Linked DNA regions of Halorhodospira halochloris. The protein of the gene in region 1 interacts with the protein of each later gene in a pairwise test. Links are inferred from orthologs where the notes say so. Each region holds a gene or a part of one and is shown in the gene's direction. Other genes may lie near its edges.

Region 1 (7,865 bases):
AGTGCTGCCCTCTCCCGCAGCTGATTTCTTGGTGCTGGTACTGCCCTTTTTCTTGGCGGATCCGGTACTAGTGGCTTTCTTGCTGGAGCTGGCGGATTTGGACTTGGTGCCAGAGCTACCGGACTTGGCTTTAGCAGCTGTGCTTGACTTGCCGGAGGAGGTGGTCGCGCCTTTTTTGGTCGTGCCACCCTTAGACGCGCCTCTGCGGCCCTTGCGGGCAGGTGCGTTGGCGATCATCTCGAGGCACTCCTCGTGGGTGAGCGTCTCAGGCTCACGGTCTTTGGGCACTTTAACGTTCTTCTCGCCGTTGGTTACATAAGGCCCATAGCGACCGCGCAGGATCTGAATGCCGTCACCAAAATCCTGGATGGTGCGATTGGCGTCGGCATGCTTCTTTTCACGGACAAGTTCCAGAGCGCGCTCGCGGCTTATTGTGTAGGGGTCTTCGTCTTTGGGAATGGAGACGAATTTGCCCCCGAAACGCACATAGGGCCCGAAGCGACCGATATTTACCTGTACCTCTTCGCCTTCCTCAGTCTCGCCCATATCCCGTGGTAGCTGGAAGAGCACCAAGGCTTCATCGAGGGTTATCTTATCTATACTCTGTCCCGGGCGTAGTCCAGCGAAGCGCGGCTTCTCTTCATCATCTCGCGAGCCGAGCTGGGCAAATGGGCCATAGCGGCCGATTCGCACCGTAACCGGCTTGCCCGTTTTAGGGTCTGTGCCAAGTTCGCGGGCTTGGACTGCCTCTTGGCGGGAGACGTTCTTCTTCTCCTCAACACGCTGCTCGAATGGAGCCCAGAACTCTTTAAGGACCGGAACCCAATCACGCTCGCCACGCGATATGGCGTCGAGATCATCTTCCAGCCTGGCGGTGAAGTCGTAATCGACGTAACGGTCGAAATGTTCGGTAAGAAACTTATTTACCGTGCGCCCGATGTCGGTGGGTATGAAACGCTTGCCGTCCATCTCGACATAGTTTCTTTGCTGCAAGGTCGAGATGATTGAGGCGTAGGTCGATGGCCTGCCTATGCCGTACTCTTCAAGGGTGCGAACTAGGCTAGCCTCAGTATACCTCGGCGGCGGTTCGGTAAAGTGCTGCTCGGGGCGGATCGCGTTGAGCGGGATCCGCTCTCCTTCGCTTAGCTCGGGTAGGAACTTCTCTCCCGATTCATCTTTGCCGTCATCGGTGCCTTCACGGTAGACAACCATGAAACCCGGGTCAGCAACCGTCGATCCGGTGGCGCGCAGCAAGTGTCGGTCGTCGCTATCGGCAGCTAGATCGACCGCTACGGTATTAATCGTCGCGTGTTTCATCTGGCAGGCAAGGGCACGCTTCCAGATCAGCTCATAGAGCTTGTGTTGTTCTTGCGAGAGACTGCCGCGAAGCTCAGCAGGGTGACGAGCCGCGGAGGTGGGACGAATGGCCTCGTGCGCCTCCTGCGCGTTTTTTGAGCGGGTTTTATATGACTGTGGCTTGCTCGGCAGTTTGTCCTCGCCAAAGCGTGAGGCAATAACCGAGCGCATTTCGGCAACCGCCTCTTGCGATAGACTGACGGAGTCGGTACGCATGTAAGTGATCAAGCCAACGGCTGCGCCCTCACCGACATCAATGCCCTCATAGAGCTGTTGAGCGATGCGCATAGTCCGGCTAGCTGTGAAACCGAGCTTGCGCGATGCCTCTTGCTGCAAGGTCGAGGTGATGAACGGCGCAGCAGGATTGCGCCTGCGCTGCTTACGCTCAACGTTGGTAACCCGCAGCTCACCTATTACGCCGCTGCTGTCGTTGGGCGCGGCGGTATCTATGGGCTGTTGCGCCTGCTCTTGAGCGCAGCGCAGAAGCGTCTGCTCGACCTCGCGGGCGTGCTCTTCGTTGGTGATCGAAAACTGTTTGACCTTTTCACCGGCATAAACGGAGAGTTTGGCAGTGAATGGCTGTTCGCCTTTGGTCGCATCGGCCTCGACCGTCCAGTACTCTTGCGGCTCGAAGCGCTCAATCTCATTTTCGCGCTCGCAGATCAAGCGCAGCGCCGGGCTCTGCACGCGGCCGGCGGAGAGGCCGCTGGTGATCTTGCGCCACAGCAGCGGTGAGAGGTTGAAGCCGACTAGGTAGTCGAGTGCGCGCCGGGCCTGTTGGGCGTTGACCAACTCTGCGGAGATGCCGCGCGGGTGCTCCATTGCCTCTTGGATCGCAGTCTTGGTGATTTCGTGAAAAACCACCCGGTAGACCGGCTTATCCTTAAGGACACCTGCATCGTTTAACAGCTCTACTAAGTGCCAGGAGATGGCCTCACCCTCGCGGTCGGGGTCCGTTGCCAGATATAGCGCATCGGCCTTTTTGAGGGCTTTGGTTATGGCATCAACATGGCGCTGATTTTTATCTATTGGCGCGTACTTCATGGCGAAGTCGCGCTCTGGATCCACCGCCCCCTCTTTGGGGATAAGGTCGCGCACATGGCCATACGAGGCCATTACCTCGAACTCTGAGCCGAGATATTTGTTGATAGTTCGCGCCTTAGCTGGCGACTCGACGATGAGCAGGTTTTTTCCCATGCGTTCGCTTAGTCTACTTAGTGGAGGGGAAACGATAGAGCCAGGCGGGGTGGTATTGCAATCCCTGTGCCCAAGTCGAAGGCCGCCGGCAAGCCGGCGGCCTTACGAATCAATGGACTAGATGAGTTGGAACATCAAACATAAGGTTTTCCATCCAAGTGTAAGCCTCTTCTTCACCGGGGCGGTTGAAAAGAACCATGAGGATTACCCACTTGACAGTATCCAGATCCACCTCGTGATCATCCAGTGCGAGTATCCGATCCAGCACTAGTTCGCGGCTCTCCGGCGTTAGTATGCCCGCCTGCTCAAGATAAAGGATGAACCCCCGAGTATCTGTGTCAAGGCGCATCAGCTCCGGTTCACCAAACAAGCGTATCGAGGGTGTGCCGGAGGGCGATGCGGGAAGACTGCGCGAGTCGGCGAGGGCGTCGAGCCACTCAAACGCCTTGCGAATCTCAAACCCGCTAAATCCAGCTTCATGCAACTCGCTCTCGAGCGAGTCACGATCTTCCGGCTCTTCCTCGTTGTAGAGGTAGTTCTCGAACAGGTACATAAGGACTTCGAAAACGTTCTGTTTCATTTTTTGACCTCTGGCCCGCGCCGCTGATACCTGCCTCCGGGTAACGCAGCTACTAAGCCTTTAATCTCCATATTGAGCAGAATGGATGAAACCCGGTCAAGCGTCAATCCGGATCTGCACATTAATGTATCTAAAGTCACCGGGTCATGGCCAAGGGCCGCCATTAGCAAGGCTTGTTCTTTGTCGGCTGCAAAAGATTTATTTATAGTAACATCAGCTTCGGGCGAGTTGTCCCAGTTAAGGTTCAGCTCAGGCTGTTCGTCACCGCCACCCTCCCAGTACGGCAGCTCCTCGATTATATCATACACAGACTCCACCAGTTTGGCTCCCTGGCGCAGTAGGGCGTGGCAACCGCGAGCCAGTGGATCGTGGATTGAGCCGGGCACGGCAAATACTTCACGGCCTTGATCGGCGGCCATCCGAGCCGTTATAAGAGCGCCGCTGTGACGTCCGGCCTGGATCACGACCACGCCTTGGCTGAGGCCGCTGACGATGCGATTGCGGCGGGGGAAAAGATTGGCTCGCGGGGTGACACCGGTAGGATTTTCCCCAAGCACTGCCCCTTGCGCAGCGATCTGATCACGCAGGCGGTGGTGCCGACGGGGGTAGGTTAGGTCCGGTCCGGTAGCGATAACCGCCAGGGTTGCGCCGTTAGCCTCGATAGCGGCACGGTGGGCTGCGGCGTCAATACCCGTTGCCAGTCCGCTGGTTATGGCATAGCCCCTGTGGACCAAGGCCTTGGCGAATTCGCTAGCGAGTTCGATGCCCGCAGCATTGGCATGGCGACTACCGACAATTGCTATCTGTGGCAGGTGCAGAGATTCTGGCGGTCCATCGAGGAACAGAACCGGGGGTGGGGAGGCTATCTCGCGTAGCTTTTCCGGGTAGTTGGGGTCGTCTATAGTTATCAGATGGTGGCTGTCCTTGGCACGCAACCAGGCGAGGTCAGCGCCAGCGCCGTCCCAATCAGGATTAAGAATGCCATTGGCTACCCCCTCTGGCATGCTCAGGGCGAGGAGTGCGCGCTTATTGGCGTGGAAGATGGCAGGTGTCTCGCCAAACGCCTTATGAAGTTGTCGCCACCTCTTTGGGCCTAGGCCGGGCACTCGGGCGAGTCCCAGGGTGTAAAGAGAGTGATCCGATTTTTCTGTCATGAGCACTGTCCGTGTGCAGTTAAGGTGTCCGATACCAGCTCGGAAGAGTATAATGAAAGAGTCTAAACAGCAAGTAGATTTGGCACCATGGCCCAACGTGAAGTTTTAGTCTTTCCTGATCCGCGTCTGCGCGAGCCAGCTCAACCGGTTGTGGAGGTGGATGAATCGATAGAAGAGCTTATCGCCGACATGCTAGAAACTATGTACCACGAATCAGGCATCGGCCTCGCAGCCACCCAAATAGGTGTTGCCAAGCGGGTGATTGTGATAGATGTCTCTGAGGAGCGAGATCGGCCTCTAGTATTAGTCAATCCGCAGATAGTAGAGGGCCGTGGTGAGGTGGTGCGCGAGGAGGGTTGCCTGTCTGTGCCCGGCTACTACGCCGAGGTTACCCGTGCAGCAGAGGTCAGCTATCGCGGCCTTGATCGCGACGGCCAAGAGGTTGAGGGTACGGCAGACGGCCTGTTGGCTATCTGCATTCAACATGAGATCGACCATCTGGACGGCAAACTTTTTGTCGACTATCTCTCGGAGCTTAAGCGCAAGAGGGTGCGCAAGCGGCTCGAAAAGCGTGAGCGGGTGGCTAGTTAGGCCGATGAGCGCACGTATCATTTTCGCCGGCACCCCGGATTTTGCTGTGCCCGCCTTAGAGTCGCTGGTTGCCGCCGGCTACCCGCCGCTCCAGGTCTATACCCAACCTGACCGGCGGGCAGGGCGTGGCCGCAAGTTGAAGCCCCCGCCGGTCAAGGTCGCTGCAGATAAGCACGCTATTCCAGTGAAACAGCCTGAGCGGCTCGATGCCGAGGAGGCGGCGGCGATAGCTGCACAGCAACCAGATCTCATGGTAGTGGTCGCCTACGGCCAGATCCTGCCCGCTGCGGTGCTTGAGGCGCCGCGCTGTGGGTGCGTAAATATACACGCCTCGCTCTTGCCGCGCTGGCGCGGGGCGGCCCCGGTCCAGCGGGCCCTGATGGCCGGTGATAAGCAGACCGGGATCACCCTGATCCGCATGGATGAAGGGTTGGATACTGGGGCAATGTTCGCCCGGGAAAGTACCCCGATAGGCCCTGAGGATACCGGAGGGAGCCTGCACGATCGACTGGCTGATCTGGGAGCCCGGCTACTGGTTGAGCATCTTCCCGCAATACTGGAAGGGAGTATCAGCGCAGTCGCACAACCCGCGGATGGAGTAACCTACGCGGCCAAATTGGGCAGCGCCGACTATTGGCTTGATTGGTCGCGTCCGGCTGTGGAATTGGAGCGCCAAGTCAGGGCCCTGTATCCGCTGCCTGGGGCCCGAACCCGACTCGGCAAACGTGATGTGCGGGTGCAGGAGGCTCATCATAGTTCCGGGGTTGCGGGCGATGAGCCAGGGCGGGTGGTCGATATAAGTAGTCGCGGCATAGCTATTGCCACAGCCGCAGGTCGGCTGGTCATAACCCGCCTTAAGCCTGCTGGCGGGCGAGAGCAGGCTGTAGCCGCTTATCTTAATGGCAACGATTTAGGCTTAGGGGAGCTGGCAGGTTGAGTCAGCCGCCCCGGGTCGTCGCCGTTCGTGTTATTGAGCGGGTGGTGAGCGGCAAGGAAAACCTTGATGAAGCCTGGGCGAGATTTGCTGGGCAAGCAAAGGCCGAGGACCGGCCGCTTGTGCAAGCGCTAATTTACGGTTCACTGCGCTGGTTAACGTGGCTGGAGGCCCAGGTCAGCGCACTAACCAAGCGCGATGACTGGCGCCGTGATTCAATTCTGCGCTCGCTGTTAGTGCTCGGCGCATGGGAGGCGGTGGGCCTGTCAACACCGCCCCATGCTGCAGTCTCTGAAAGTGTTGCTGCAGCACGGACGCTAAAGCGGGCACGGGCAAGCGGGATGGTGAATGCTGTATTACGCCGCTTGCGCCGCGAACCGCCCCATGTGCCGGCTGACGAGGCGGCGCGCTTGGCCTTCCCTGAATGGCTGCTAAGCGAGCTTAAACAGGCTTGGCCTGAGAACTGGCGGCAAATAGCACTGGCTAGTAACGAGCACCCACCCATGGCCTTGCGGGTCAATCTTGATCAGCTTAGCCGGGCGGATTATGCCGGCCTTCTGAGTAGCTGCGGGTTAACAGCTAGATCGGGTCAACTGGTACCCAGTTCTCTTGTGCTTGAGCAGCCATGCGGGGTTGAGGCGCTACCCGGCTTTGTTAATGGGAGGGTGTCAGTGCAGGATGAGGCAGCGCAGCTGGCCCCATATCTGCTCGAGCCGGGCTGCGGTGAGAGGGTGCTCGATGCCTGTGCTGCTCCCGGCAGCAAGAGTGTCCATATACTTGAATACTGCCCGCGGGCCGAGCTGACTGCCGTCGACCGCTCGGCGCGGCGGTTGCAGCAAGTGCGGGAAAACTTGCGCCGTGCCGGGCTTGAGGCCCACTGTATCGCAGCCGATGCCGCTGACCTAGGTTCGTGGTGGGATGGCGAGCCTTTCCACCGTATCTTGCTTGATGCCCCGTGTACCGCGAGTGGTGTTATCCGTCGCCATCCAGATATCAAATGGCTGCGCGGGCCAGACGATGTCGAGCGCATGGCGCAGGCGCAGCTCCACTTGCTTGAATCCCTCTGGCCGGTGCTGGCCCCGGGAGGGGTTCTGCTCTATGCGACCTGTTCTGTGCTCAAGCAAGAGAACGATGCGGTGATTGGCCGCTTCGTTACTGAGCAGGCTGACGCCGAATCGCTCTCGCTTGCTCGGTATAGCGATTATGTTCAGCTGAGCGAGCATGGTTTGCAGCTGCTGCCCGGCAATGCAGCTAATACCGACGGTTTTTTCTACTCATTACTCCGCAAAGAAGCCCTTTGAGGGGATAAGCTGCTGCCTATTTGGGCGCCTATAAGCTCCCCTCTTAGTCTTGCTACCCCGGTGTGGAGGTCTTGGCGCCAGGGGATGGCGCCATGAAGGCTCCAGGGATGGATTAACGGCGTCCTCCACACCGGGGCAGCAAGACTAAGAGGGGTTAGAGGGTCCTAACGGTCCTAACTCTATCGGTGCGAAAGTCTTGGCAAGCCTCTCTTAACGTAGCCGCCGCACAGGAATCTGAACCCAGCCGTCAGCCCTCTCATGGCTGCAGTCAATCCCTATCACTGGCGGTGTCGGCGGCGGGTTGGTCAAATCCTGCAGACGCCTTATGCGCTCCTGGATAGGCGGGTGACTGCTCAACCAGCGATGCCGTAGCGGCAGCCTGCGTTTTTTACCGAAAATACTCTCCAGCCAGGCGCTTTGATAGTGCTCCAGGACCTCGAGAGCTTGAGCCAAGCCCTCTGGGTCCCCGGTTAAGGCAACCGCCTCGAGGTCTGCTGCGTATTCGCGATTGCGCGACAGGCTAAGCTGCAGCAGTAGTGCCGCAGTCGGTGATATGACAATTATAAACAGCGAGATCAGCGGGATACCCTGCTCGTGCTCGAGCAGCCAAGGAAAGGCAATCAGCAGCGTAAGCTGAGCAAACAGGCCGAGGTAGACAATAGCGTTTGTTAAGAACGATGCGAGGGCGAGCATGCGGGTATCGCCATGGCGCAGATGGCTCAGCTCGTGAGCAATAACAGCGGCCGTCTCGC
Region 2 (6,207 bases), 960 kb from region 1 along the record:
AGCGTCTTGCTGGCGCGGGCTAATTTTGGCTGCGGCTCATCGCGCGAGCACGCCCCATGGGCGCTGCAAGACTACGGTTTTCGAGCCATTATTGCACCTAGCTTTGCCGATATCTTCTATAGCAACTGCTTTAAGAACGGCATCCTGCCGGTGGTGCTGGATGAGGCAACGGTCGATAAGCTGTTTACCGCCGCCTATGCCGAGCCGGGTTACAGCCTTACCGTTGATCTACGTAATCAGACCGTTGAGACTCCCGCCGGCGAGAGTTTTGGGTTTGAGGTCGATCCGTTTCGGCGGCGGATGCTGCTGGAGGGTTTGGATGAGATCGGTATTACCCTGACCGAGCACGCCGAGGCTATCCGCGCATATGAGCAAAAGCGCCGCGAGGAAGCGCCGTGGTTGTTTAGTTGAGGGTCTCTAGCAACTTCCTCGGAGCCATATAGCCTCCCCGGTGTGGAGGACGCCGTGAATCCATCCCTGGAGGCTTCATGGCGCCATCCCTGGCGCCAAGACCTCCACACCCGGGGAGGCTATATGGCTCCGAGGAAGTTGCTAAAGACGCCGCGCGAAAAATCTTTCTTCTGAGCGGTGGGACGGTGATTGGTTTAAGGAGAGGTTATGAGTCATAGGATACTGTTACTGCCTGGTGATGGCATCGGCCCGGAGATAGTCGCGCAAGGGCGGCGAGTTCTGGAGGCGCTGCGGGATAATCACGGACTCGATTGTGAGCTGGATACGGCGCCCATCGGTGGGGCCGGTTATGATGCCGCCGGGCAGCCGCTGCCGGAGGAGACCTTAGCTAAGGCGCAGGCAGCCGATGCGGTGCTGCTCGGTGCCGTCGGCGGGCCGCGCTACGATGAGTTGCCGCGCGAGGTGCGCCCGGAGCGGGGCCTGTTGGCGATCCGCGCCGAGCTAGGGTTGTTCGGCAATCTGCGCCCGGCGATGCTCTATCCGCAACTCGCCGATGCCTCTGCGCTGCGCCCGGAGGTGGTTGCCGGCCTTGATCTGCTCATCGTCCGCGAGCTTACCGGTGGTATCTATTTTGGTGAGCCGCGCGGGGTGCGGGAGCTGCCGAGTGGTGAACGGCAGGGTTACGATACTGAAGTTTATAGTGAGTCGGAGATTGAGCGGATTGCCCGATTGGCTTTTGCTGCCGCCGAGCGGCGGCAGGGACGGCTCTGTTCGGTGGATAAGGCTAATGTCTTGGAAAGCTCGGGACTCTGGCGTGAGGTGGTCGAGCGGGTTGCCGCCGATTATCCGCAGATCGAGCTCTCTCACATGTATGTCGATAATGCCGCTATGCAGTTGGTGCGGGCGCCGAAGCAGTTTGATGTGATTGTCACCGGCAATATGTTTGGCGATATCCTCTCCGATTGCGCGGCGCAGCTTACCGGCTCGATCGGGATGCTTCCCTCAGCGTCGTTGGATGAGCGTGGTAAGGGGCTTTATGAGCCGGTGCACGGTTCGGCGCCGGATATTGCCGGGCAGGATAAGGCGAATCCGCTGGCTACTATTTTGTCGGTGGCCATGTTGCTGCGCTATAGCCTCGGTAAGTCGGAGCACGCCGAGAGGGTTGAGCGGGCTGTCGGGCAGGTCCTTGAGGAGGGGCTGCGGACGGCTGATTTGCAGGGGGGGAGTCGGGTTGTGGGGACGGTTGAGATGGGGGAGGCGGTGGTGGGGAGGTTGTAAGCTTTTGGGGGTGCCCAAGCTGCTTATGAAGCGTTACACTTGCACTGCATACTACGACTATAACGGCGTTGGCTGCATCTGGCAGCCACGCAAGGAGTTCAGCTAAAACGGGGGGCCGCGATAGACCATGAGTAAGACATACGACGTAGCCGTAGTCGGCGCCACTGGGGCGGTGGGCGAGGTGATGCTGCAGATATTGGCCGAGCGCAACTTCCCCGTAGGTCGGGTCTATCCTCTGGCGAGTAGCCGCTCGGCTGGCGGTCAGCTGGAGTTTGCCGGCGAGCAGCTGACCATTGAAGACTTGGCCGAGTTCGACTTTAGCAAGGTGCAGATAGCGCTGTTCTCCGCCGGCGGGTCTATTTCGGCTGAACATGCCCCGCGGGCGGCTCAGGCCGGTGCGGTGGTTATTGATAACACCTCGTACTTTCGCTACGACGACGATATCCCGCTTGTGATCCCCGAGGTCAATCCCCACGCCGCTGCTGGGTACAAGAAACGGGGCATAATAGCCAATCCCAACTGCTCAACTATCCAGATGTTGGTGGCCTTAAAACCGCTCCACGACGCGGCGGCGATTGAGCGGATCAATGTGGCTACGTATCAGGCGGTCTCAGGTAGCGGCAAGCCGGCGATAGATGAACTCGATGCTCAGACGCGGGCGATCATTGCCGGACAGGAGCCGCAGTGCGAGGTCTACCCTAAGCCTATAGCATTTAATTGCCTGCCCCATATTGATGACTTTCAGGATAATGGCTATACCAAGGAAGAGATGAAGATGGTCTGGGAGACGGTCAAGATCCTGGAAGACTCCTCGGTTAAGGTAAATCCGACCGCTGTAAGGGTGCCGGTCTACTATGGCCACTCCGAGGCCGTGCATATAGAGACCCGTGAGAAACTCAGCGTCGAGAAGGCGCGCGAGGTGTTGAGTGCTGCACCCGGTATCGAGCTGCTTGATGAGCGTGCGGCGGGGGGCTATCCGACTGCCCTAACCGAGGGTGAGGGGCGCGATGCTGTATACGTCGGGCGCATTCGCGAAGATATCACCCACGAGCGCGGTTTGGATTTCTGGGTGGTTGCCGATAACTTGCGCAAGGGCGCTGCGCTAAATAGCGTACAGATCGCAGAACTCATGATCGAGCGCCACATCTGATCAGCAGCGCTTGGAGGGGAGTCGTGCGCAAAGCATTCCAAGTCGCCGTCGTTATAGCCGGTTTAAGCATAGCGGCGGGAACCCATGCAGCGGAACCGCGACTAGGTACCATTGAGTCCCGCTCCCAAGCGGGAGAGCCGGTTTCGGCGCGGATTCCCCTTCGTGACATAGAAACCGATCAGCTGGATGAGTTTGAGGTCGAACTGGCCCCGAGTAGGGTATTTGAACGGGCCGGGATTCAACGTCAGGATGAGCTCTCCCTGCTCTCTTTCGAGATAGTTACCGAAGGTGAGGATGCCCCCTATATCGAGGTGAGCAGCGATGAGCCGGTTGATCTGCCACTGCTCGATTTCCTCGTCCGCATTAGCTGGCCGCAAGGCGATCTGACTCGTGAGTACACGTTACTGCTTGAGGAGCCGACCACGGTAGCCGAAGCGCGGGAGAGGCGTGAGCGGGCTGAGCGCGAAGAAGAGCAACGGCAGGCTGAGGCTGAGCTTGAGTCTGCCGAGGAAGAGGCCGAACGTGATGCGCGGGGCCGTTCAGCCTATGGCCCGGTTGAAGAGGGGGATACGCTGTGGAGCATCGCCGAGCAGCACCGTCCCGACGACTCGGTGACCGTCGCTCAGACCATGCTGGCAATCCAGCGACTTAATCCTCACGCCTTCGCCGACGATAATGTCAACGACCTTCTAAGCGGTTGGTGGCTGCGTCTGCCGGATGAAGAAGAGATCAAGCAGCTGAGTGCTGCTGAGGCTCAGTCTATTTATGAGGACCACCTAGCTGCCTGGGTGCCGCCTGCTGAGCGCCGGGCCGCTGCAGAGGAGTGGGATCCGCAAGCACCAATCCCAGAGATTGATGAGCCGGTCCCGGATGTTGCTGAGCGGGAGGCACGGCTGCGGGTTGTGGCCATGGATGATAAGGGCACAGACGAGGTCTTGGCCCTGCTTGATGCCGACCTTGAACCCTCTGAGGCCAATTTGAGTCGCCTGCAGGGAGCGGTCGCCGCCATGCGCGAAGAGCGCGAGAGCCTGCGGGCGGAGCGGGATAATCTGCAGGATCGGGTGCGTGACCTAGGTGAACGGGTTGAAGCCCTAGAGCGGCTCCTCGATTTGTCTATGGACGATATCTTGCCGCCGCCCCAAGAGCCGACCCCACGGGCACCGATACCCGAAGTGGGGATGCTTGAGGAGGAGTTGCCGAGGCCGGAGCCTGCACCTGAGCCGGAGCCGACACCCGAGCCCGAGCCGGAACCGGAGGTAGCCGAGGAGGAGCGCGGCGAAGCGCCTTGGTGGGCGAGCATGCTGGCTGATGTCGAAGAGCTGGATGTTGCCCCTGAGGATATAACCGCGGCGCACTTGTGGGAGGAAGATACCTTACGTCAGCGCGCCCTTATTGCCCTTGGTTTAACGCTGGTGGCTATATCGGCGATAACTGGTTTAATCGCCTACCGCCGACGCAAGCAGATGCAGACTCGGCAGAGTCCGCGAAAGCGCTTTGATCCGGCGGATTTCGGCCTGTCTGATGAGCAGGAGCAATCTTACTCGCGACGTGACCCGCTCGATTTGGCTGAAGACTATATAGCCGACGATGAGTTTAATAACGCCCGTCAGATCCTTGAGCGGGGCATCCATCGTGAGCCCCACCGAGCCGATCTGCGTCTGAAGCTTCTCGATGTGCTGGCCAATCTAAATGAGCGCGATGCCTTCATGGATCAGGCTCAGGAGCTTTATGATCGGACCCGCTCGGATAGCGACCCGGTGTGGCAGACGGCGCTTAATATCGGTCGCCGATTTGCCCCTGATTCGCCCTTATTTGGTGGCCTGGCGGCGGGTGCTGCTACCGCCGCAGCGGCGGCAGATGGCGATCCCTACGGCGCTAGGGATAACGACTTAGCAGGTGAGGGAGAGGATGATCTCGATTCCAAGCCTGATCTAGAGGCCCTGGACCTTGGTTTTGACGATGAGGATGAGGGTCAGCAATCAGCCGGCGCTGATGATGACTTCGATCGGCGCTTGGATGAGGCATTTGGCGGCGAAGATGATCAGGAGCCTGAACCGGCGATGCAGCAGGATCCTGAGCAGAGCGCAGCGGCTCAGGATGCAGCGGATGATCTCTTCGGTCAGGGCGAAGATGATGCCGACAGCGGCTACGATGAGCTTGAAGAGATGGACATCGATGGACTGCTCAGTGAAGAGGGCTTCGACGACGAATCTGAACCTGATCAGCAACCCGCCGCTGGTGATGCAGAAGCGGAGCCCGCCGATCAAGGTGCTGCTGATGGCGAGTCCGGCGATGATTTCGATGAATTGCTTGGGGCAACAGAGCAGCAGGCCGAGTCTGAGCAGACAGAGCAAGCCGCGGATAGTGATGCCGACACCGAGGAGAGCTCAGCGGACGAGGAGGATGAGCTGCCCGATGATGATGAGTTGAGTCTCGGGCCAGGCGAGGGCGATCAGTCGGATACTATGCTCGATTTGGCACGCGCCTATATCGACTTGGGCGATGAGGCAAGTGCTCGTGAGATGCTTGAAGAGGTAATTGAAAAAGGTACCGAGAGCCAGCGCGAGAGTGCCCGCGAGATCCTCTCGGAGCTTGGCTCCTAGACTATTTGGAAGGCGGATAGAGCGGTTTGGGCTGCACTGAGGACCGGCAAGCGCCGCGGATAGCGCTAATCGTCGAGTACGATGGTAGTGGCTTTAGCGGTTGGCAGCGCCAACACCACGCCCTATCTGTGCAGGAGGTGCTTGAGCAAGCCCTATCTAAGGTGGCCGCGGATCGGGTTGAGGTCAGTTGTGCTGGGCGCACGGATGCCGGCGTGCATGCCGCGCACCAGGTGGTGCACTTCGATCCTCCGGTGGAGCGTGAGCTGCATGCCTGGGTCCTGGGTTCTAATGCCAACCTTCCGCAGGCGGTTAGCGTGATTTGCGCCTATGAGGTGGATAGGGATTTCCACGCTCGCTATAAGGCCGTGCGCAGGGCCTACCGTTACTACTTCTTCTGCCGGCGGGCGCGGCCGGCAATTTGGTGTAACCGGGTGGCTTGGACACATCGTGAGCTCGATGCTGAGCTGATGCACACCGCAGCTCAGCCGTTGGTCGGCGAACACGATTTTTCCGCCTATCGGGCCGTTGCTTGTCAGGCCCCTCATGCAGTTCGCGAGGTTTACCGGCTAGATGTTTGGCGCCGTGGACAGATGGTGGTCATTGAGATCGAGGCCAATGCCTTTCTCCATCATATGGTACGTAATATCGCCGGTACCCTGCTTGCCGTCGGCTCAGGTGAGCGGGATACCGATTGGCCGCGACGTCTGCTCGTTGAGCGCGATCGTACGCGAAGTGGCATAACTGCACCGGCGGCGGGACTCTATT

Evidence for each region. Proteins that work in one complex are often made in the same cells at the same time.
Region 2: the proteins of def (region 1) and HH1059_RS05090 interact in binary tests that used the Escherichia coli proteins (3 or more experiments, as listed by UniProt). The link is inferred for Halorhodospira halochloris from one-to-one orthologs.

What each region holds. Positions count from the first base shown.
Region 1 is NZ_AP017372.2:140,329-148,193, forward strand. What follows is about bases 3,142-6,126. They hold def (peptide deformylase), read left to right. Parts: upstream 3,142-4,374; coding sequence 4,375-4,878; downstream 4,879-6,126. Other genes in these bases: dprA (DNA-processing protein DprA), read right to left, coding at 3,142-4,287; fmt (methionyl-tRNA formyltransferase), read left to right, coding at 4,883-5,815; rsmB (16S rRNA (cytosine(967)-C(5))-methyltransferase RsmB), read left to right, coding at 5,812-6,126. Also shown: HH1059_RS00665 (DNA topoisomerase I), read right to left, coding at 1-2,553; HH1059_RS00670 (Smg family protein), read right to left, coding at 2,663-3,133; more of dprA, read right to left, coding at 3,130-3,141; more of rsmB, read left to right, coding at 6,127-7,113; HH1059_RS00695 (zinc metalloprotease HtpX), read right to left, coding at 7,324-7,865. UniProt on the Escherichia coli protein: Removes the formyl group from the N-terminal Met of newly synthesized proteins. Requires at least a dipeptide for an efficient rate of reaction. N-terminal L-methionine is a prerequisite for activity but the enzyme has broad specificity at other positions.
Region 2 is NZ_AP017372.2:1,098,478-1,104,684, forward strand. Bases 1,055-3,827 are described here. They hold HH1059_RS05090 (aspartate-semialdehyde dehydrogenase), read left to right. Parts: upstream 1,055-1,816; coding sequence 1,817-2,839; downstream 2,840-3,827. Other genes in these bases: leuB (3-isopropylmalate dehydrogenase), read left to right, coding at 1,055-1,689; HH1059_RS05095 (motility hub landmark protein FimV), read left to right, coding at 2,863-3,827. In the rest of the region: leuD (3-isopropylmalate dehydratase small subunit), read left to right, coding at 1-411; more of leuB, read left to right, coding at 619-1,054; more of HH1059_RS05095, read left to right, coding at 3,828-5,442; tRNA pseudouridine(38-40) synthase TruA, read left to right, coding at 5,469-6,207.